2 regions of the Thiomicrorhabdus immobilis genome follow, and region 2 is predicted to be linked to the other one. Evidence: riboswitches for the same ligand, from Rfam matches in the RefSeq annotation. Region 2 holds a riboswitch; the other holds the start of a gene.
What was found. A riboswitch is a leader RNA that binds a small molecule or an ion and turns the genes downstream of it on or off. The one in region 2 is predicted to bind thiamine pyrophosphate.
Positions count from the first base shown of each region.

Region 1: it holds a riboswitch for thiamine pyrophosphate, as region 2 does, so the genes downstream of both, thiC (phosphomethylpyrimidine synthase ThiC) here and L6421_RS07945 (TonB-dependent receptor) in region 2, are expected to answer to the same signal.

Region 1 covers NZ_AP024202.1:1,226,806-1,236,969, reverse strand. The annotation lists gene L6421_RS05530 (thiazole synthase) at 107-898, opposite strand; gene thiS (sulfur carrier protein ThiS) at 901-1,098, opposite strand; gene L6421_RS05520 (FAD-dependent oxidoreductase) at 1,122-2,330, opposite strand; gene thiC (phosphomethylpyrimidine synthase ThiC) at 2,334-4,277, opposite strand; TPP riboswitch at 4,475-4,573, opposite strand; gene L6421_RS05510 (tetratricopeptide repeat protein) at 4,703-5,524, shown strand; gene L6421_RS05505 (DUF3087 family protein) at 5,566-6,087, shown strand; gene L6421_RS05500 (ANTAR domain-containing response regulator) at 6,182-6,772, opposite strand; gene L6421_RS05495 (putative bifunctional diguanylate cyclase/phosphodiesterase) at 7,230-9,647, shown strand; tRNA gene L6421_RS05490 (tRNA-Leu) at 9,857-9,943, opposite strand; tRNA gene L6421_RS05485 (tRNA-Cys) at 10,011-10,084, opposite strand; tRNA gene L6421_RS05480 (tRNA-Gly) at 10,088-10,162, opposite strand.
Region 2 covers NZ_AP024202.1:1,736,894-1,747,057, reverse strand. The annotation lists gene L6421_RS07970 (aminoglycoside phosphotransferase family protein) at 1-982, shown strand, start outside; gene pnuC (nicotinamide riboside transporter PnuC) at 991-1,593, opposite strand; gene L6421_RS07960 (YkoF family thiamine/hydroxymethylpyrimidine-binding protein) at 1,586-1,855, opposite strand; gene L6421_RS07955 (class I SAM-dependent methyltransferase) at 1,883-2,515, opposite strand; gene L6421_RS07950 (hypothetical protein) at 2,540-2,782, opposite strand; gene L6421_RS07945 (TonB-dependent receptor) at 2,860-4,893, opposite strand; TPP riboswitch at 4,993-5,101, opposite strand; gene L6421_RS07940 (HDOD domain-containing protein) at 5,300-6,175, shown strand; gene thrS (threonine--tRNA ligase) at 6,411-8,345, shown strand; gene infC (translation initiation factor IF-3) at 8,406-8,966, shown strand; gene rpmI (50S ribosomal protein L35) at 9,166-9,363, shown strand; gene rplT (50S ribosomal protein L20) at 9,379-9,735, shown strand; gene pheS (phenylalanine--tRNA ligase subunit alpha) at 9,951-10,164, shown strand, end outside.

The DNA of each region.
Region 1 (10,164 bases), 510 kb from region 2:
AATACGCTGAAATTAAGGCGAGCATCAAATAAAACCAAGCTCATTATAATTAGTCGTTTGGTTATATTTTTTATACATTACATTGTCGACATCAACGGCGATCAAACTATGCTGAATGGTGCCAAAATGGTGAATCAATCGTTGGTGTGCTGGGGTTGGCCGATTTCTGTTCCGCCATCGGCCCTGCTAAATAAGCTCCACGCCCCGCTTCAATTGCTTTTTTGAAAGCGATTGCCATTCGTTCAGGTTGATTGGCATGTGCAATTGCCGTATTGAGTAGAATGGCATCATAGCCCATCTCCATAGCCTGTACCGCATGAGAAGGCACACCAATCCCAGAATCCACTATCAAAGTAATATCAGGAAAACGATCTCGAATCGCTTGTAAGGCGTAAGGGTTTAACAGTCCTTTTCCTGTACCAATCGGTGATCCCCAAGGCATTAATACTTCGCACCCTAATTCCACTAGATGGCGTGCGATCACTAAGTCATCGGTACAGTATGGCAACACCTTGAATCCATCATTTAATAGAATTTCAGCCGCTTTGACCAAGTCAATCGGGTCGGGCTGTAAATTGTAATCATCCCCCACCAATTCCAACTTCACCCAGTCGGTTTGGAAGATTTCTCTACTCATTTTTGCCATATTGACGGCATCTTTAACCGAGTGGCAACCTGCGGTATTCGGTAAAAGGTGCACACCCAATGATTGGATAATACTCCAAAAATTTTGTCCGCCCTGCTGTTGCGGGTTTTGCCGACTAATTGACAAAGTCACCACTTGCGCACCTGACGCTTTAATGGCGTCTTGCATAATTTGTGGTGAAGGATACAAAGCGCTCCCCACAAATAGACGGCTGTTTAACTTGGTTCCATAAATTGAAAAGCTATCTTGCATTTTCAGCCTCCTTGAATGGCGCCAACAACGTCTATTTTATCGCTGTCTTTTAACCAGGTACAGCCATGCTCTGACTGCGGTAAAAACTCACCATTTAACAGGATGGCGTAAGGCTGAGATGCCTTATAAATTTCCAACACTTCCGTTAACTTGATTTCTTTATCAAAGGTGAGTATCTGTTGATTGATTGTAATATTCATTCTCTATCCTCAAGAGAGCTTAGCTAACTTGCTTTATTTAGATTTTTGTACGGTTTTTTATATGGGTTTACAAAACTGACCAGGCCTGGTGGGTTTACAAACTGACTTTCATTGCTTGTGACACCGCTCTCTGTTGGGCAGTTTTCTTGCCTATCTGCTTGCTTATCTACTTGCTTAATCAACTGCAGACAGGCCTTAACCATCATTGGAGCCAATAAATAGCCATGTCTAAACAAGCCATTAACGGTAATTCGATTTTTGTGCTGAAAAATTTTAGGGTGATTATCCAAAAAGGCTGGACGTAACCCGGCATCAATACTCACAATTTCCGCCTCTGCAAAACCACTATGCACACTGAAACAAGCCGATAAAAGTTCAAGCACCGAACGTACGGTTGGTTTACGATTATCCTCCGATTCCAACTGTGTGGCCCCTATCACGAAATGATGATTTTCCTTAGGTGCGATGTAAATCGGATAACGGGGATGCATTAACCTAACAGGCCTGTTCAAAGTCACCGCCGGCGCGTGCACTCGCACCACCTCGCCCCTTACCCCTCGAAAAGAGATGGCGTCTTTATCCAACTTTGACTTAACAGCCGAAACGGCTTCGAGGTCCTTTTGTAATCCGAATCCACGACAATCGATAATCCAGTCGAAGTCATTCAAAGGCTGATGGTTAATCAATACCTCATCAGAATTAACCTCTACATCGGCATGACAATGCCAAGCCACATCATTGTTTCTTATTTGGATAGCCAACGCTTCCAGCAACTGCCTATTGTCCAATTGTGCTTCATTGGGCAGGTATAATCCCTTAGCGAAACGAGAAGTAATCTCAGGCTCCAGACTGTTTATTTGCATTGCATTCAAGGTTTCAAAGCCATGACCTTTTAAACGCGATTTAAACTGCGTTAAAGCGGCCATATCCTGTTCAAAAGCCACAATCAAACTGCCCGCTTGCTGAAAGTAGACTTTGCTATCCAGCTGAGCCAAAAACTCTGGCCATAAGGCCAAAGCTGCTTCACCCATTTGCATTATCTCAAGCGAACAGTCCGCTGATTCCGCCAGCGGCGCCAACATGGCGGCAGCTAAATAACCCGCGCTATGTTCAGCATCGCCGCTGTCTTTATCGAACAAAGAAACGTCAAACTCCTGCATAAGGGAGACGGTTAACATCCTCCCTAATAAACCCGCACCTAAAATGGCCACCTTAGGTTTTGTTGCAAGCATGATTTACGCTTCCTTTTGGTAAATTTCGCTACCGGCATCTCTAAATTCTTTGGATTTTTCTTTCATACCAGATTGAATCGATTCCAAGGAGATTTCAGTGATTTGTCCATTTTGCGCCGCTTGTTCCTGCGCATCGGCATAATCACGCACTTCTTGGCTGATTTTCATAGAGCAGAATTTAGGCCCGCACATCGAACAGAAATGCGCCACTTTACCGGATTCCTGCGGAATGGTTTCATCGTGATATGCACGGGCACGTTCCGGGTCTAAACCCAGGTTGAACTGATCTTCCCAACGGAACTCAAAACGTGCTTTTGATAAAGCATTATCACGAATCTGCGAACCAGGATGCCCTTTGGCCAAATCACCCGCATGCGCGGCTATTTTGTATGCCATCAAGCCCTCTTTAACATCGTCTTTGTTAGGCAGGCCTAAATGCTCTTTAGGTGTCACATAACATAGCATGGCACAGCCGTACCATCCGATATTCGCAGCACCAATCCCTGATGTGATATGGTCGTAACCTGGTGCGATATCGGTCGTCAATGGCCCTAAAGTGTAAAAAGGCGCTTCATCACACTCTTTGATCTGCTTTTCAACATTCTCTTTGATCATGTGCAAAGGGATATGTCCTGGGCCTTCGATAATCACTTGCACATCGTGTTTCCAAGCGATTTTAGTCAGTTCTCCCAAGGTTTCCAATTCTGCAAACTGTGCTTCATCGTTGGCATCGGCAATCGACCCCGGACGCAAACCATCTCCTAAAGAGAAAGTCACATCATAGGCTTTCATGATTTCGCAGATATCTTCAAAATGGGTATATAAGAAGTTTTCTTGGTGATGCGCCAAACACCACTTCGCCATAATCGAGCCTCCACGCGAAACGATACCAGTAACTCGTTTAGCCGTCATAGGCACATAACGCAACAATACTCCGGCATGAATCGTGAAGTAATCCACCCCTTGTTCTGCCTGTTCAATCAGGGTATCTCTAAATACCTCCCAAGTCAGGTCTTCAGCAATACCGTTGACTTTTTCTAAAGCTTGATAAATCGGTACCGTACCAATCGGCACTGGGGAATTGCGCATAATCCACTCACGCGTTTCATGGATATTACGCCCGGTAGAGAGGTCCATTACCGTGTCCGCACCCCATTTCGTCGCCCAAACCAATTTTTCAACTTCTTCGGCAATCGAAGATCCAACCGAAGAGTTACCGATATTGGCATTCACTTTGATTAAGAAGTTACGCCCGATGATCATCGGTTCAGATTCTGGGTGATTGATATTACATGGAATGACCGCACGGCCACGCGCCACTTCGTCACGAACGAACTCAGGGGTTATCTCTTTAGGGATACTGGCACCAAAAGATTCTCCAGCGTGTTGTTGGGTAAGAATCTGTTCACGAACTTCCGCACGTTTCATGTTTTCACGGATTGCGATATATTCCATCTCCGGGGTGATAATACCCTGGCGAGCGTAATGCATTTGCGTGACATTCTTACCCGGTTTGGCTCTCTTAACATCCGGTAAGTTTTCAAAACGAATATGGTCCAAACCTTCTTTAGCCAAACGTCCCTGAGTGTATTTTGACGTTACCGACTCTAATGTCTCCACATCATCACGCGCTTCAATCCAATTCTCTCGGAATTTAGGTAACCCTTTATAAACATCGATCTCAATATTCGGATCGGTATAAGGTCCAGAAGTATCGTAAACAGGCACCGCTTCATTTTTTTCGTATACTGGATTGTCTTCACTGCCGCTTACATAGGTATCACTCACATCAATTTGACGCATCGCCACCTTGATTGGGTGCAATTTACCCTCTACATATATTTTTTTAGAATTGGGAAAAGATTGTCCCGAAACGTTTTGAATAAATGCTTCAGCTTCAGCACGTCTTTGACGACGGTCAGTAGAAAGATGGTTGTTTGAACTCATAACTCAGCCTTATTTTTAAATCATTCGTAAATAAAAGGCGAAGCTGTTTAGACATGTAGATTCAGATTAAGAGGCAATAGCAATTCAATTCAAAACTTAAAACACACAACAAGAATTTGTCTTATCTTATTGTATTTCTGATAAATTCCAGTTTTGAAAACCTTCGTTCTAAACGTTTTTACTATTGACACAAGATTTGTGTAAATCTGATTGTTCCCTTCGCTGGCATTATCCAGATCAGGTTCTACGGATCCCGCTTTCGCGATCTCAGCCTAAAGGCACTCCGACATAAAATCAGCAGCAAGTATATAGCATTTTCAAACAAAACATAAATTAAAATATAAAATCAGTTTAAATACATTATCATTACAAGATTATTGTTTTTACGTACTTTAATTAACTGAATGACCTGAATGACCAATATGATGAAAAAACACACAATTACTTTACTGTTCACCCTTCTTTTACCAATCACTTCTTATGCTGAAACGGTTTTCAACGCCAATACTTGTAATCGTATTTTTAAAAACCAAGGTAATGAAACTTGCCTAAAGGCGATTAAAGGCGATGCCAATTCAGGCTATGCAATGGCTAGAGTGTTTGGCGATCCCAAAAGTGGTGCCTTAACCAATATCGACTATGCTTTTTATTGGCATCTGAAACTTTCACGCCAGGTTATCAAGCAAAACCTTACCGACAAGCCATTTATCATGACCCTCTATAACACCGGAGTTTTATACACTGATGGATTAGGCACTCAGCAAAACCTCAAAAAAGGTTTTTATTGGTTCACTCAAGCCGCCGAACGTGGCGAACCTCTTGCCATGTTACGTTTAACCCATGCCTATGAATTTGGAATTGGTACCACTAAAAATCAACAGCAAAGTCTTTACTGGTTGAATAAAGCGGTCAACCTTCATCATCCCAAAGCACTCATCGCTATGTCTAAACATTTAATAGAGGGCAATGGAGTTGAGAAAAACGCCTCTTTAGCGGTTAAGCATTTAAAAGAGGCGGCTCAGCAAAATGATGCGGAAGCAAACTTTCTTCTAGGCAACGTCTATTTAGGCGGTGTTCTAGCCAGTAGAGATTTAACCGAGTCCAAAAAGTGGTACGCCCAAAGCTGTCAACTCAATCTTTTAGCTGGCTGTAAGCGTTATTACGATATTGATAGCAACAGCCCTTCTCTAAACCAATTTCTAAATAAAATGCCATCATCAGATGACATAAACACGCTAAACCAGTAGAATCGGCAGCATTAATTTTTTAACAACTAACCTGGTATACGATGTTTAAAATAGAAGAGATTGACCCAATTTATTACCGTAAACAGACGCGTAAAGCGACCCTTATCGTAATGGCGATTTTTATCGTTATTGGTTTTTTTACCGCAACCATGGCGGTGGATTTATTTGGTGAATATTCCAGCAACCATTTGGTTTTAAATTTTATGGGGGCGTTTGTCGGTTTACTGATCACGGCAGGAATTGTAAAAGTCTTTTTTGCCGATAAAGAGTGGATGAAAGAAGGTATTTACGCCTGGCGTCTAAAACGTAACTTGATGTATATTTCCAATGTCCTCAACAATGTCAAACAGGCCGTTGAGGATGGCGACCAACAAGCGATGAAAATTTTGCGTTTTTATCACTTAGGTCTCGAGCAAATGCACCGTTTGGAAGATAACAATCAGGCCCTGATTGACGTGGTCGCAGAGAAACGTGAGCTTGAAGACAAAATGCAAGCATTGGAATTGGAACTAAACCAAGTTGAATTTGATTTTGCTTGGTCAGACGCTTATAAAAACCAATGAAAACTCAAGTTCATAAAGCTTAAGACTCCAACAAAACGCCACTGCAAATCACTCTGTTTGCAGTGGCTTTTTTATATAAGGTGCCCTACAGTTACTAAATCCCTTCCAAGCCGATTAAAACACCGCAAACTTCGTGAGAAATCACCGATATTTTCTTGCCTTGATCCATCGCCATTTTTCTCAAGGTTTTATAAGCCTCGTTCTCACTCATGTTTTTATGTTCCATCAACAACCCCTTAGCCTTTTCAATCACAGCTCGTTCTGATAGCTTATCTTTAACAGATGCCAACTCTTTACGTACAGCCTGGCACTCATTAAAACGCATGATTGCGACATCGATAATCGGTTTTACTCGTTCTGGAGCCTTACCATCCACAATGTAGGCCGCAACGCCCGCTTTAACCGATTTTTCTATAATTTTTGAATCGGAATCATTACTAAAACACACAACAGGCTTTGGGCAAAAATCCCTGACAATCGAGAACTGTTCAAACAAATCAACGGACGGCTTATCAATATCAAGGATAATCAAATCGATACTTAGCGAATCTAGTTTTTGTAAGAAATTTTCGCTTGAGGAGCATTTGTGAACCTGTGAGGCGCCAGCCCTACTCAGCCCCTCTTGAATAGAACCGGTTTCTGTTGGATTATCGCTTATAAGAAGCACCGAGAAAGTTAACTGCATATTTTTCACCCTTGAAAACAATACTTTTTAAAAAACCTAATCCAAAAGAGTGCCACTGCAACCATTATCTAATATAAACATAAACTTATAGTAAAAAAGACTATAAAAAGTGATCCATACAGAAACAAAACAACTAAAATTTGAACCTTAATGGTGCAGCTTTTAATAAAAAACAACATTGGCCGGAATTTAATATCTAGACTACAAAAAATCTAATCGATATCGATCAAGCAAACTCCATTTACCGCTTCTTATATATAAATAAAAGAAATGGAATTTGTTTTAAACGGCCATCCTGATAATCTATACTTACCTATAATTTTGACCAAAGAACTCATACTGTTTACAAATGATAAAAACCACTAAAAATCCACCAAGCCTTCGCAAGCGCTATATTTCACTCACGATATTTCTTGGATTGTTTGTCATCTTATTTGTATCTTTCAGTTACAACAATTTGGTCACGACCAGAGACGCAGTAAATTCTGCTTACAAGGGCATCTTAAAAGAGCAGTCTAATCTTGAAGGATTAAGAAACACCCTACTGACAATCAATCAAGATATAAACCTTTTTTTACTTGATCCGTTAAATGAAGACCTTATTCATAAAATTGACATCAACACTAATAATGCAATCAACAAGTTAACCGCGCTCAGTGAATCTAAACACCCTTTTCACAAAGACTTAAAAGCGATTTCCGAGCGGACATCAAAAAACTTCTACATCCTTAAAAGCAAAATCAATATCTTGGTTAAATTCCGCCTGGACATTAATAAACAATACCCAGGATTAGACATATCAGCCAATATAATGGAGAACCAACAAAACTCGATAAAATCTGGTTTTGAAATCTTGATTAATGAAATCGAATCTGGCGACCTACAGGTAAAATCACCTCAGATATACCCATTATTATTGAAATCTTACTCAGTATGGATCAGCGCCATCTCGCAAACACGTATCTATATGGCCAACAGGCTTGCATCATTTTCATCGGATATTCTCGATGAACAAGGAAACAGCCTTAAAGACATCTATACCCTATTTACCAATAACATCAAAACTCTCAATCGACTCTATCGCCATGAAGACAGTTTTGAAGCGAATGACATTCTTAAATCGGCAATAACAACCAGCCAATCGTGGTATGAAAACTTCGTAACTCTAAGGGAAATTTCAGAATCCGACAAATGGCGTTCAGACACTCTTATCATCAAGACCCAAGTTTTTCCACTAGTAGAACAAGTAGTCCAAAACCTGAATGAAATAGACAAAACCCTAAATGATGAGAAACAAAATACAGATCAAGAATTAAAGAAAAGTGACGACCAGTTCAATAAACTGATTTTTGTCATTATTGCGCTTTTCATGTTGTTCATTGCGGCTATTTTAATCTCAATGCAATGGATGGTTTTCACCCCTATCCATAAAGTGACTTTGGCACTTCGCTCCAAAGCCTTTGATATTGACCTACCCAATATCGAATCTTCAAAAACCCTTGAGGTTGGCCAATTGATAGATGCCTTTATTGAAATGGATGAAGAAGTGACACAACGTCAAAACGCCTTAGAACATCAAGCGATGCACGATCACTTAACAGGGTTACCGAATCGTTTTCTTCTCAATCAGAGAATTGAGTATCAACTACTCCATTCAGAAAGACAAAACACGCCTTTTTCCATGTTTTTGATGGATTTAGATTTCTTTAAAGATATTAACGATACTCTTGGACATGCTGCAGGAGACCATCTTTTAATAGAAGTTTCGCAACGCATCAAAAACTCTATCCGTAAATCGGATACTTTGGCAAGACTAGGGGGTGATGAGTTCGCAATCCTTCTGCCTGAAACTAAAAAGGAGACCGCATCTAAGCTTGCCGAGAGCATCATTCAAAAGTTAAGTGATACCATTGATATCGACAATCAAAAGGTCAGCATTGGCATCAGTATTGGCATTGTGAACTACCCCGATGATGGAATAGACATTGAAACACTCTTACAACATGCCGACATGGCCATGTATACGGCCAAACGTGAACGTGCGGGTTATGTGTTTTATGACTCCTCACAAAACACCTACAGCAAAGCCAGACTGAGTCTCAACCATGATATTATCGAAGCCTTAGAACACGATCAGTTTGATATCTACTTTCAACCCAAGATTGATGCAGTCACTCAAAATTTATGCGGAGCAGAAGGTTTATTGCGCTGGAAGCATAAAGATTATGGTTTCATTTCACCTGAAAAAGTCATTGAAAGCGCTGAACGTGCCGGTGTTATCCATAAACTCACATTAAGCATGATAGAAAAAGCCATCTCCGCATGTAGCCAATGGCATAAATCTGGCCACAAGATATCTGTGGCAGTAAACCTATCGGTAAGAGACCTTTCAAATAAAGACCTGACCACTAAAGTGAAAGAGTTCATGGACAAATATGCCCTCGAATATCACTTTTTAACTCTTGAAATCACCGAAAGCATCATGATGGAGAACCTCGCCATATCGCTAGAAGTCTTGCAGAAACTCAATAAATTGGGTGTCCATATCTCGATTGATGATTTTGGAACAGGCTTTTCCTCACTCGCCTATTTAAAAAAACTACCTGTCAATGAGTTAAAAATAGACAAATCATTTATCATTGAGATTAACCAGGATGCAAATGATAAAAAGATTGTGAGTGCTATTATCAATTTAGGTCACAATCTTGGACTAAATGTTGTTGCAGAAGGCATTGAAACGCAGAAATCTATGGATATGATCAAGGCTATGGGCTGCGATCAAATGCAGGGTTACTTCATTAGCAAACCAATATGCAAAACGTCTTTCCAGAAGTATCTTGAAAACCATGAAAAAAACAGTAACCCTAACTGTTAATCTACAATAAAACCTCTTCTCATACTGCTTGAGCTAAAAGCGCTTTATAAACTCATATCAAACAAAACACATCTAAAGAGCTTGCTTAAAGAGGTTCTTAACAGTGTTTTGCACCATTAATAGACTGACTGAAAACAATAGACAACAAAAACCAGGAAGTAGAAATAAAAAAAGCCAGGTTAGAACAATCTAACCTAGCCTTTAGAATATGGTGCCCAGGGCCGGAGTCGAACCGGCACAGTATTTCTACCGGGGGATTTTAAGTCCCCTGCGTCTACCAATTTCGCCACCTGGGCATAGTGATTTGCATCGCCATGCTTTTCAAATTTTTGTCAATTCAACAAACTTGGTAAGTAAGTAAATTGGAGGCGGAACCCGGAGTCGAACCGAGGTCCACGGATTTGCAATCCGCTGCATAGCCACTCTGCCATTCCGCCATTTGGAGCGGGAAACGAGGATCGAACTCGCGACCCCAACCTTGGCAAGGTTGTGCTCTACCGCTGAGCTATTCCCGCTT
Region 2 (10,164 bases):
ACACGATAAGATTTTACAAGCACAATCGCCGTTTGTTCGATTCAAACGTGTGGAGTTGCAGAAATACCAAAAAATATCCTATTCAGAAAAGCTACCAGGCCTGTATGAAGACAGTAGTAGCGAAGTTTGGCTCATTGAACATCTTGACATTGATGGGCATTCAATAGAGGCGGTTGTTAAGGCTTATAACAGAACAGATGACATCACCCCGTTTTGGAAAGCCATGCAAATTTTGTTCGGTTTGGATTTATGTGATTCTTATCAGCTGGCAAAATTTAGCTATCCGTTGCTTTCTCAAATAACCAGCCTAAAAATACCTGAAGTATATGACTGTTTGGTCGCTGAGGATGTGTGTGCGCTAGTATTGGAAAACATCAAAGGGCAAACATATTCGGCCAGAGATAGTTGCGCTATGACCGTTCGGCAATTGGCTGGGTTTTTAGCCGAAATGCACTCTCATCCAGTTGAAAAAATCGGTTTCATTACAGAAGAAAATTTAAATGAGCCGGCAGCGCATGCGAATCCGACCGACCAGCGTTTGTTGAAGGAATGGCAAACGAATCTAACAAAAACGATTCTCTCTTTATCCAAAGATATAGAGGTTTCAGAACCTCTGTTAGCCAAGGCTTTGACTGATGTCGAAAAGGTATCCATTACTAAGCTGGTGCCGTTGATGTTGGACTTAAGGTGGGACCAGTTCGCCCAGCAAGATGGAGTTTTGATGGGGATTTATGATTTGGATGCCTTTGTGTTTGCTCCGGTCGAGTTGGATTTTGTGATTTTGGAGTACTTACTCACGCCTAGCCAGCTACAGCTGTTTGAAAAGGAGTATCAGCTCAGAATAGCTGGGCAACTGCCTTGTCTGCAAGGTGTTAGGCATGTCTATCGAGTTTTGCTGTTTTTGATGAATGTATTGGGTGAGTCTGATATGGAAAAATGGATGGCTCAGCCGAGTTATTTTAACGGTAAAGATTGCTGTTAATATAGGTGTTAAACAGCATGTAGTTTTTTCCAGTTAAGATAACCATAGGCGGCTAAAACCAGGTAAACAGTAAACATGACAATGGTGGCGTAAAACCCTGTTTGCCAATACAGAGCAATGGCAAAGCTATCGATTACAATCCAGTACAACCAGTTCTCTATGACTTTACGCGCCATCAGTACGGTTGTCATCACTGAAAAAACCATGACGAACGCATCCAAATAGGGTAGTTGGGTTTCCGGAAAAGAGTCAAGGTAGTAGCCTATTAAAAAGGAAATCACCAGGCCTGCTGTAATATACATAATATGGAACTTAAGCGGGCGGCTAGTGATTGCAATGATGTTTTCCGTATTGTTAACTCCTCGCCATAGGATAAAACCATAAACAGCCATCCCCATATAGTAAAAGTTCAATAAAGCCTGCATGGGAAGCTGCCCCTCCCAAAAAAGCACGGTATAGATTACCGTGCTTGCAAAGGCTGCTGGCCAACACCATGCGGACTCTTTGGCCGCTAAAACAACGTATAGAATACCTAAGCTTGCAGCAAGTAATTCCCAAGAGGATTGAACTGAAAACTGATGGATGATTTCAGTTATCAACGAGTTATCCACAGGTATCAATCACCGCTTTTTCACGGTCTGTACCAATCAGTTTAATCACAAATACGGTTTCCGGTATCTGCTCCAATACTTTAAGCATCTCGGTGTTTAAAGTGTCCATGACGGCTTGATAATCACCATAGATGTGGGTAGACATACTGTTACGTTGAATGGAAACCTCCGGGTGGCTTTCCAGTTCATCGATAAAGTCGATAATAGGTTGGCAGTACTGTTCTCTTAATGGGTACATGCTGATTTCAACAGAAGCTTTCATAATTTTTCCTAAGTTATGGAGGGGTGGTTAAGAGGTTTTTACGGCACGTAATACGATGAACGCCCCTTGGTCATGTCCAGGCAGGATGTCATGACTCTTCTGCTTGGTTTGGTTTTCTGGAAGAACCGTTTGAACCGTTTGGAAATCGCTAAATCCAGCTTGTTCTAAAAACCCTTTAATTTCATTGTAACTGTAAAACGTGGCATCGCAATAAAAAGGGTTTTCATGTTTATGTTTTTCATAAGTTTTACCTAGCTCAGAATTTTTCTCTAAAAATGCGATAATGATTTTCCCGTTATCATTAGTGACACGGGCGGCCTCTTGATAAGCTTTGAGAGGGTTGTCCAAAAAGCAAGTAGAGGTGATGAAAATAGCATAATCGAATTGGTTATCTTCCACAGGTAGTTGTTCAGCAACCCCTTCGATTAACGACAGTCCTCTAAATTTTGCTTGTTCACGCATGGCTAAAGCAGGTTCAATGCCCGTGTCGATGTTAAGTGGTGCGGTAAAGCGACCACTGCCGGCACCGATTTCGATACCTTTCCCTTCAGGAAGCAGTTTTTTGATGGCTTCTATCTCAGCTTGGTAGATGTCTGGATTTTCATCAAACCACTCATCATAAGTGGTCGCGTGGGATTCATATCCTTGGGTTTTAGGCATGGCAATATTCTCTTAATTGATGTTCTAGTGGCAACCACCAGAAAGTTTGATAATAAAAACACTTTCTGGAATCTCTTTTAAGGTGGTGTGTATTTCGGTTTGGAGCATAGGCATGATTTGCTGGTATTCACCAAAAATAAAGGTACTCATTCTGCCGTATTCAATTTCAATCCCCGGATTTTGAGAGAGTCTATCAATAAAATCAATAATAGGCGGACGGTACTGTTCAAGTAAGGGGTACATACTTATTTCAACGGATATTTTCATGACGAGTTCCTGTCAGTGTGTCAGAAAGCAATAAGGGCTCAGACGAGCCCTTAATTGTATTGCTAATCCACTAAGAATTAAAAGTAAACTCTAGCAGTAACACCTAGCTGACGTGGGTCGCCTAATCTGATAAAGCCTCGGTCACCAGAACCATCTAGGTCAAAGTAAAAACCTCTTGTTGCATAACGTTCATCAGTTAAGTTTTTGCTCCAAAGGTATACTTCATAATCTGGTGTTTCATAACCAATTCGAGCGTTAGCAACTACATATGCCTTGGATTCAAAATTATGTACATTATCAAAATAGAACTTATCAACAGCGGTTATATCGGCTTGAGCATAAAACCCGTTTGAACCACTGTATTTTGTACCTAAATTCATTTGGTAGTTTGGGGCATGGGCTTGCTCACGATCAACGATTACATAATAATTAGAAGCTGGATTTCCTTCAACATTGGTTTGGATTAAACCTACAGAACCATATAGGTTCCAGTGTTTATTGCTTGCCCAGTTAAAGCTTCCTTCTAAACCGTAGTTTTGTGCGGAATCAAAGTTTTCAGTATAGAAAAGCCAAGGATCAATTCCTGTAACTGCCGGTGCGGTATAACCGTCAAATTGAGGATTGTGTCTATCCATATAGAAGAAAGTAGTGCTTGTCTTTAAACCATATTCTTTATAGTTTGATTTTAAACCGATTTCATAATTATAAAGGGTTTCAGAATCAAAACTCTCATTAGCCGTTCCGGCTAAGTCAGAGTTGAAGCCTCCAGTTTTGTAACCACGCGTGATACCTGCATAGGCCGCATGTTTATCGTTGTATTTATAACTATAGCTTAAGCTTGCTCCCCATAGCATTTCATCTGGGTCAAAACGGTTGTAGTCATCTTTATATGTACTATCATTACGTTCAGCTCTTAGGCTTGCCGTGATGGTCGTCTTGTTGTTTGTGTGAATATCTAATTGACCGAAGCCAGCGAATTTGTTGATTGTATAATCACTGGAAGATAGCCAGCCCGCATCGTTTTCATGATTAGTTTCATCTAGGTGGGATGCGTATAGCCCGACTAACCAATCTGTATTGTTAAATAATCTAGATTTTGGAGTTGATAACCAACGTAGTTCTTGACTATAGGTCTTGCGCTCTTTTTGGTTTTCATAATTGGCGCCCCAAGCAGTAGTTGGTCCCCAGTCATAATCATAACCATATTTCATGTCTGAGTTTGCGAGACTTGTTTTGCTTTCTAGGACGTAATTGGCATTGCCTTTCCAATTAACCTTCAATGATGCAGCATTAGATAATTGAGTGTCTTTACCTGGATCGTTTGACAAGGTTGTAAAGGTATTATCGGCAGACCAGGCATCATAACCATTATTCAAATCAGCATGAATCACAGATACATCAACGGTTGTGTCTGAATCTGGGAAGAAACGCATCTTCCCGCGTAAAGTGAGTTCATCACGACCATTGGTATCGGTTCTATCCAATGTTTCATTGGTACGGAAACCATCACTGCCGTGTTTGAAGATAGATAAACGATATTGTGGTGCATTTTCTTTGGTGTTGATAGGGCCGCTTGTCACGATACCGAATTCTTTCAAGTTGTCTTGACCAATGGTCAGTTCAGCCATGCCTTCTTCTTCAGCGGTAGAGTCATTGGTTTGGATATTGATTAAACCACCAATGGCGCTTTGGCCATAACGTGTATTTTGTGGGCCGCGTAATACTTCAACCTGCTTGACATCAAATAGATTGCCGACCATGCCAATGCCGCTGAAATCGATATCGTCAATGGCAAAACCAACGCTTGAGTTGGGTGCGCCAGTATATTCGTCACGCTCACCGATGCCGCGAATTTGAATGTGGCGGGCACGCGAGCTTTGTCCTGAGTAGTTGACGTTAGGGGTTTTTAAAAGGACATCGTCAAAATGGGTTGCACCTTGATCTTGTAAATCGGCTTGCGTTTTCACATCCACACTTGCAGGAAGGTCTTGTTCTGTTGATTGGCGTAAATCTGCATTGACTATGATTGGCGCAAGCTCTTCTGCCATAATCGGCGTGCTTAACAGTAGAGTGCTAATGGCAAGCGTTATCGGTTTTAATTTGATATTCATGTGTGTTGTCCTTTTTAGCGAGGAAGGCAATACACAAGCTTGAGTTTTGAAACTCAAAAAAAGAAACAAGACCTTACGAGGTGAGGCTGAATGCTGATTCTTGTGGTATGTTTGCCGTTCCTACGCCAGTATTAACTGGATCAGGTTCAAAGGGTCTTTCAGTATCGAAATCTCAGGCTAGATAAAATAGCCGCCCCTGGCGAACAATAGCTCTATTAGTTTTTAACTCTAGTTATGGTTTAATATGACTACAGCTCAATAAAGCTATCTGATTGATTTTTATGGTTTTAAAAAATGTGCGGATTGTACCTGAATATTGTTTAAAATGAAATGCTGTAAATGGCGTAGGCTTATTCAAGAGGTGGGCTAAGTTTGCTGTGAAACTAAAAAGAGTAAAGGTATATAAATGAGTAATGTTGCAACCCCTAATCCAAGTAAAGAGATTTTGGAGCGTTTAAAGTCTTTAGATGCTTTGCCTCACTTTCCTGAGGCCTTGATGAAGTTAGAGCGAGCAATTGCCAGTGATAGCAATATCAGTGTGGATGATATTGTCTCTCTAGTGGCGCAAGACCCGCGAATGGTCACCAGGTTGATCGAGTTGGCCAATAGCGCAAGATATTCGATGGGAAACAAAGTGACAGCTCTGTCTGATGCTATTGTTTTGATTGGTTATCAAGAAGTCCGTTTAATGGCTCATGCTATCAATTATCAGAGTACGGTCAAGAGAAAACCGCCTTTTAGTGACAAGCATTTTTTAAAGCACGCATTTTTATCTGGGTTGGTGGCGCAAAATTTAGCGAAATTTTTAAAACTGGATTCTGGAGAGGCGTTTTTAGCGAGCTTATTGCGTGATATCGGTATTTATCTTCTCGCAACCGAGGATAGGGATAAGTACCTGGAGGTGATCAAACTTACCGATTATGACATCTCTAAGTTGCCGATGGCGGAAAATAAAATCTTCAACACTTATCATCCATTGATGAGTGCGAGGTTGCTGCAGCAGTGGGGGTTTCCCGTAGAGGTAGTTATGGGGGTGGCATTTCACCATAATCCAGGCAAGGCGGATGATGCATTTAAGCCTATAGCGCATCTGACTTTCTTGTCCGAGCAAGGGGTATTTAGATTAGGATTCGATAATGGGATTGCCGATATCAATGATGAAGATCGAGAAGAGCCTTCAGCCTTGCTCTTGAAGTCATTGGACTATTTCAAATTACCCTTGGAAAAGTATGACGAGTTGTTGCAAGTGGCGCTTAATGATGCTGAAGCCATGAATTTTTAGTCAGTCTCAGCGCAGCGATTGGCGAGGGGCTAACCGTTTAGCTTTGTTCAATGTTTTTCTACTGCAAGCTCACCAGGCCTGGTGAGTTTCGCGATTCAAATTTCCAATCATCTTGTCTGATGGCGTTAAGTGCTTATTTCAGTAATAAAATCCAATTAAAAGCTAAATATCTTGTATTAGAAAATGCTAAAATAACTGGCTAATTTTTTAAACGATCTATGAAGAGAATAAATCGATGCCAATCATTACGTTACCAGATGGTTCTACAAAACAATTTGATGAAGCTGTTTCAGTCATGCAAGTGGCGGAAAGCATTGGGACAGGGCTTGCAAAAGCAACGGTAGCTGGACGTGTTAACGGACAGTTAAAGGATGCATGCGATTTAATCACGGAAGATGCATCGTTAGAAATCATCACCATGAAAGATGAAGACGGTGTTCACATCATGCGCCACTCATGTGCCCATTTGTTGGGTCATGCGTTAAAGCAGTTATATCCTGATGTGAAGATGGCGATAGGTCCAGTTGTTGAAAACGGCTTCTATTATGACATCGATATGGAATATAAGGTCACGCCAGACGATTTGAAAAAAATCGAGAAGCGTATGCAGGAGCTGGCTAAAACAAAATACCCTGTCGTGAAGAAGATGCTTTCACGTGAAGAGGCGATTGCTACTTTTGAAGCGCGCGGTGAAGACTACAAATTAGAATTGATTCGTGACTTACCAAATGAGACTGAATTCGGTTTCTATTTCCATGAAGAATATGTCGATATGTGTGTAGGGCCGCATGTGCCGAATATGGGGTTCATCAAAGCGCTTAAATTGACACATGTAGCAGGTGCTTATTGGCGCGGCAACTCAGAAAATAAAATGTTGCAGCGTATCTACGGTGTGGCTTTTGAAGATAAGCAGTCTTTGAAAGATTACCTACATATGATGGAAGAAGCGGAGAAGCGTGACCATCGTAAACTTGGTAAAACCTTAGATTTATTCCATGTCGAAGACTTGGCTCCAGGAATGGCTTTTTGGCATCCGAAAGGCATGACTTTATACCGTATCGTTGAAGAGTATATGCGTGGTCAATTAGTTGAGAACGATTACCAAGAGATTCGTACCCCATTGATTCTTGATCGCTCGCTTTGGGAAAAGTCAGGGCATTGGGACAAATTCAAAGACAATATGTTTACTACCGAGACGGATAACCGTGACTATGCGGTTAAACCAATGAACTGTCCTGGACATATCCAGGTGTATAACCGTCACTTGAACAGTTACCGTGATTTACCGATTCGCATCGCTGAATTTGGTACTGTTCACCGTAATGAACCTTCCGGGACGTTGCATGGTTTGATGCGTGTACGTTCGTTCACTCAAGATGATGCGCATATTTTCTGTACTGAAGAGCAGATTAAAGACGAAGTGCAGGCGTGTATCAATTTGGTGTTTGAAACCTATGCGGATTTCGGTTTCGATAATATTGCAGTTAAGTTCTCAACTCGCCCAGAGCAACGAGTGGGTTCGGATGAAGTATGGGATTTAGCCGAGCAAGCACTGGAAGCAACGTTGCAAGATGCAGGTTTAGATTATAAATTACAGCCTGGTGAAGGTGCTTTCTACGGTCCTAAGATTGAATTCCAGTTAAAAGATTGTATCGGTCGTGTTTGGCAGTGTGGAACCATTCAGTTGGATTTCTCAATGACTCAAGCAGAGCGATTGAATGCGGTCTATATTGGTCAAGACAATGAGAAACATCACCCAGTAATGATTCATCGTGCCATTCTTGGTTCGCTTGAGCGTTTTGTCGGTATTTTGATCGAACATTATGAAGGACGCTTCCCAACTTGGTTGGCTCCGGTTCAATGTGTTATCGCTCCAATTGCCGATGTCCACAGCGAATATGTGGTTAAAATGACTAAAAAATTGAAAAAACATGGGTTTAGAGTCGAATCGGACTTGAGAAATGAGAAGGTTGGGTTTAAAATTCGCGAACACACAATGCAACGTGTTCCATATATTTTGGTTGTAGGTGATCAAGAAATGGAAAACGGAACGGTCAATGTTCGTGCAAGAAATGGTGAAAACCTAGGTTCTTACGATTTTGAAACACTTGTTAGCATGCTAACAACAGACATTGCTCAGCTAGGACGTGTAGTAGAAACTCAACAATAGTTTTACACGTAATACAGATGCATTGAAAAGATTAATTAATTGGAGGATGTTGCTATAGCAATTAGAAGAGGTGGTCGTGGTCGACCACAACAACCAGAAGCACCAAAAGACAGAATTAACAAAGCCATTTCAGCTACACCTGAGGTACGACTGATTGATGCACAAGGCGAACAGGCCGGTGTTGTATCCATCCAAGATGCTTTAGCTCAGGCAGCAGAAGCGGGGTTAGATCTGGTTGAAATTACTGCGAAAGCTAATCCACCAGTTTGTAAGATCATGGACTATGGTAAATATCTTTACCAGCAGCAGAAAAAGCAGCATGAAGCTAAGAAAAAGCAGAAGCAAGTCCAGGTTAAAGAAGTTAAGTTTCGCCCAGGAACTGAGGAGGGAGATTATCAGGTCAAACTACGCAACCTGCTGAAATTCCTAGAAAAGGGAGATCGTGTCAAGGTAACCATTTGGTTCCGTGGTCGCGAAATCACTCATAAGGAACTGGGACTTAAAATGTTGGAACGTGTTAGGGATGATATTCAAGAGGTTGCGACCGTTGAACAGATGCCTAAGATGGAAGGCCGTCAGATGCAAATGATGGTTGCTCCAACTAAGAAAAAGCAATCTTAAAGGGTTAATTAGTTAACCATTTTGAATTGCTATACAACAGCTGGGGTCTGTTTGTTTTATATAAACAGATTTCTGGTGCAGCTTCCTCAGTGCTGTTCGTTGTTCCAAGAATGAATCTAATTGTTAATTTGATTAGGTTTAATATAAAACTGAAGTGGCTCAATTTATTGAGTATCACTTAAATGCGGAGTTTCATTCAATGCCAAAGATGAAAACAAACAGTAGTGCTAAAAAGCGCTTCTCAAAAACTGGCTCAGGTCGTTTCAAATGTAAACAATCTCACCTTCGTCATATTCTGACTAAGAAGTCGACTAAGCGTAAGCGTCAACTTCGTTCTGGAAGTATGATTCACGATCACGATGTAGCGATGGTTCGCCGCATGCTACCGTTCGCTTAATTGGAGATTTGAGAAATGGCAAGAGTTAAAAGAGGTGTCATCGCACGCCGTAGACACAACAAAGTATTAAAAGCAGCTAAAGGTTATTACGGAGCGCGTAGCAAAGTATTTCGCGTTGCTAAGCAAGCAGTAATCAAAGCTGGTCAGTATGCATACCGCGACCGTCGCACTAAAAAGCGTCAGTTCCGTCGTTTATGGATTGCTCGTATCAACGCAGCAGCTCGTATGAACAACATGACATATAGCCGTTTCATTAACGGTCTAAATGTTGCAGGTATTGCAGTTGACCGTAAAGTATTGGCTGATATCGCAGTTCATGATGCGGCAGCATTTACTGCTATCGCTGAAAAAGCAAAAGCAGCATTAGCTTAATTTGCGTACTGGTTTAGGCCAGTAGTTAAATAGGGGACTTTGGTCCCCTATTTTTTTCATTCAATTAAGCCATACGCAATACCTTATTTATTCACATAATAGCTATGAAAGATTTTATTGATTGAATTGATTCATGAATTCAATTTGTATATTGGCTTGCCAATATCTCAGTGAAATGTTTCCTATCTATTAAACCGTTTTGGGACATTTATTAAATGCAAGAACGCCTTCAAAATATACTTTCACAAGCGCAAGACGCGGTTGCTGAGGTAACAGAATTAAGTAAATTAGACGAGCTTCGAGTTCACTTTCTTGGTAAGAAAGGGGAGTTGACTGAAATGATGAAGACCTTAGGGAAACTCTCTGCAGAGGAGCGCCCTAAGGCTGGTCAGGTCATCAATGAAGCCAAGCAAGCTGTGCAAAGTTTAT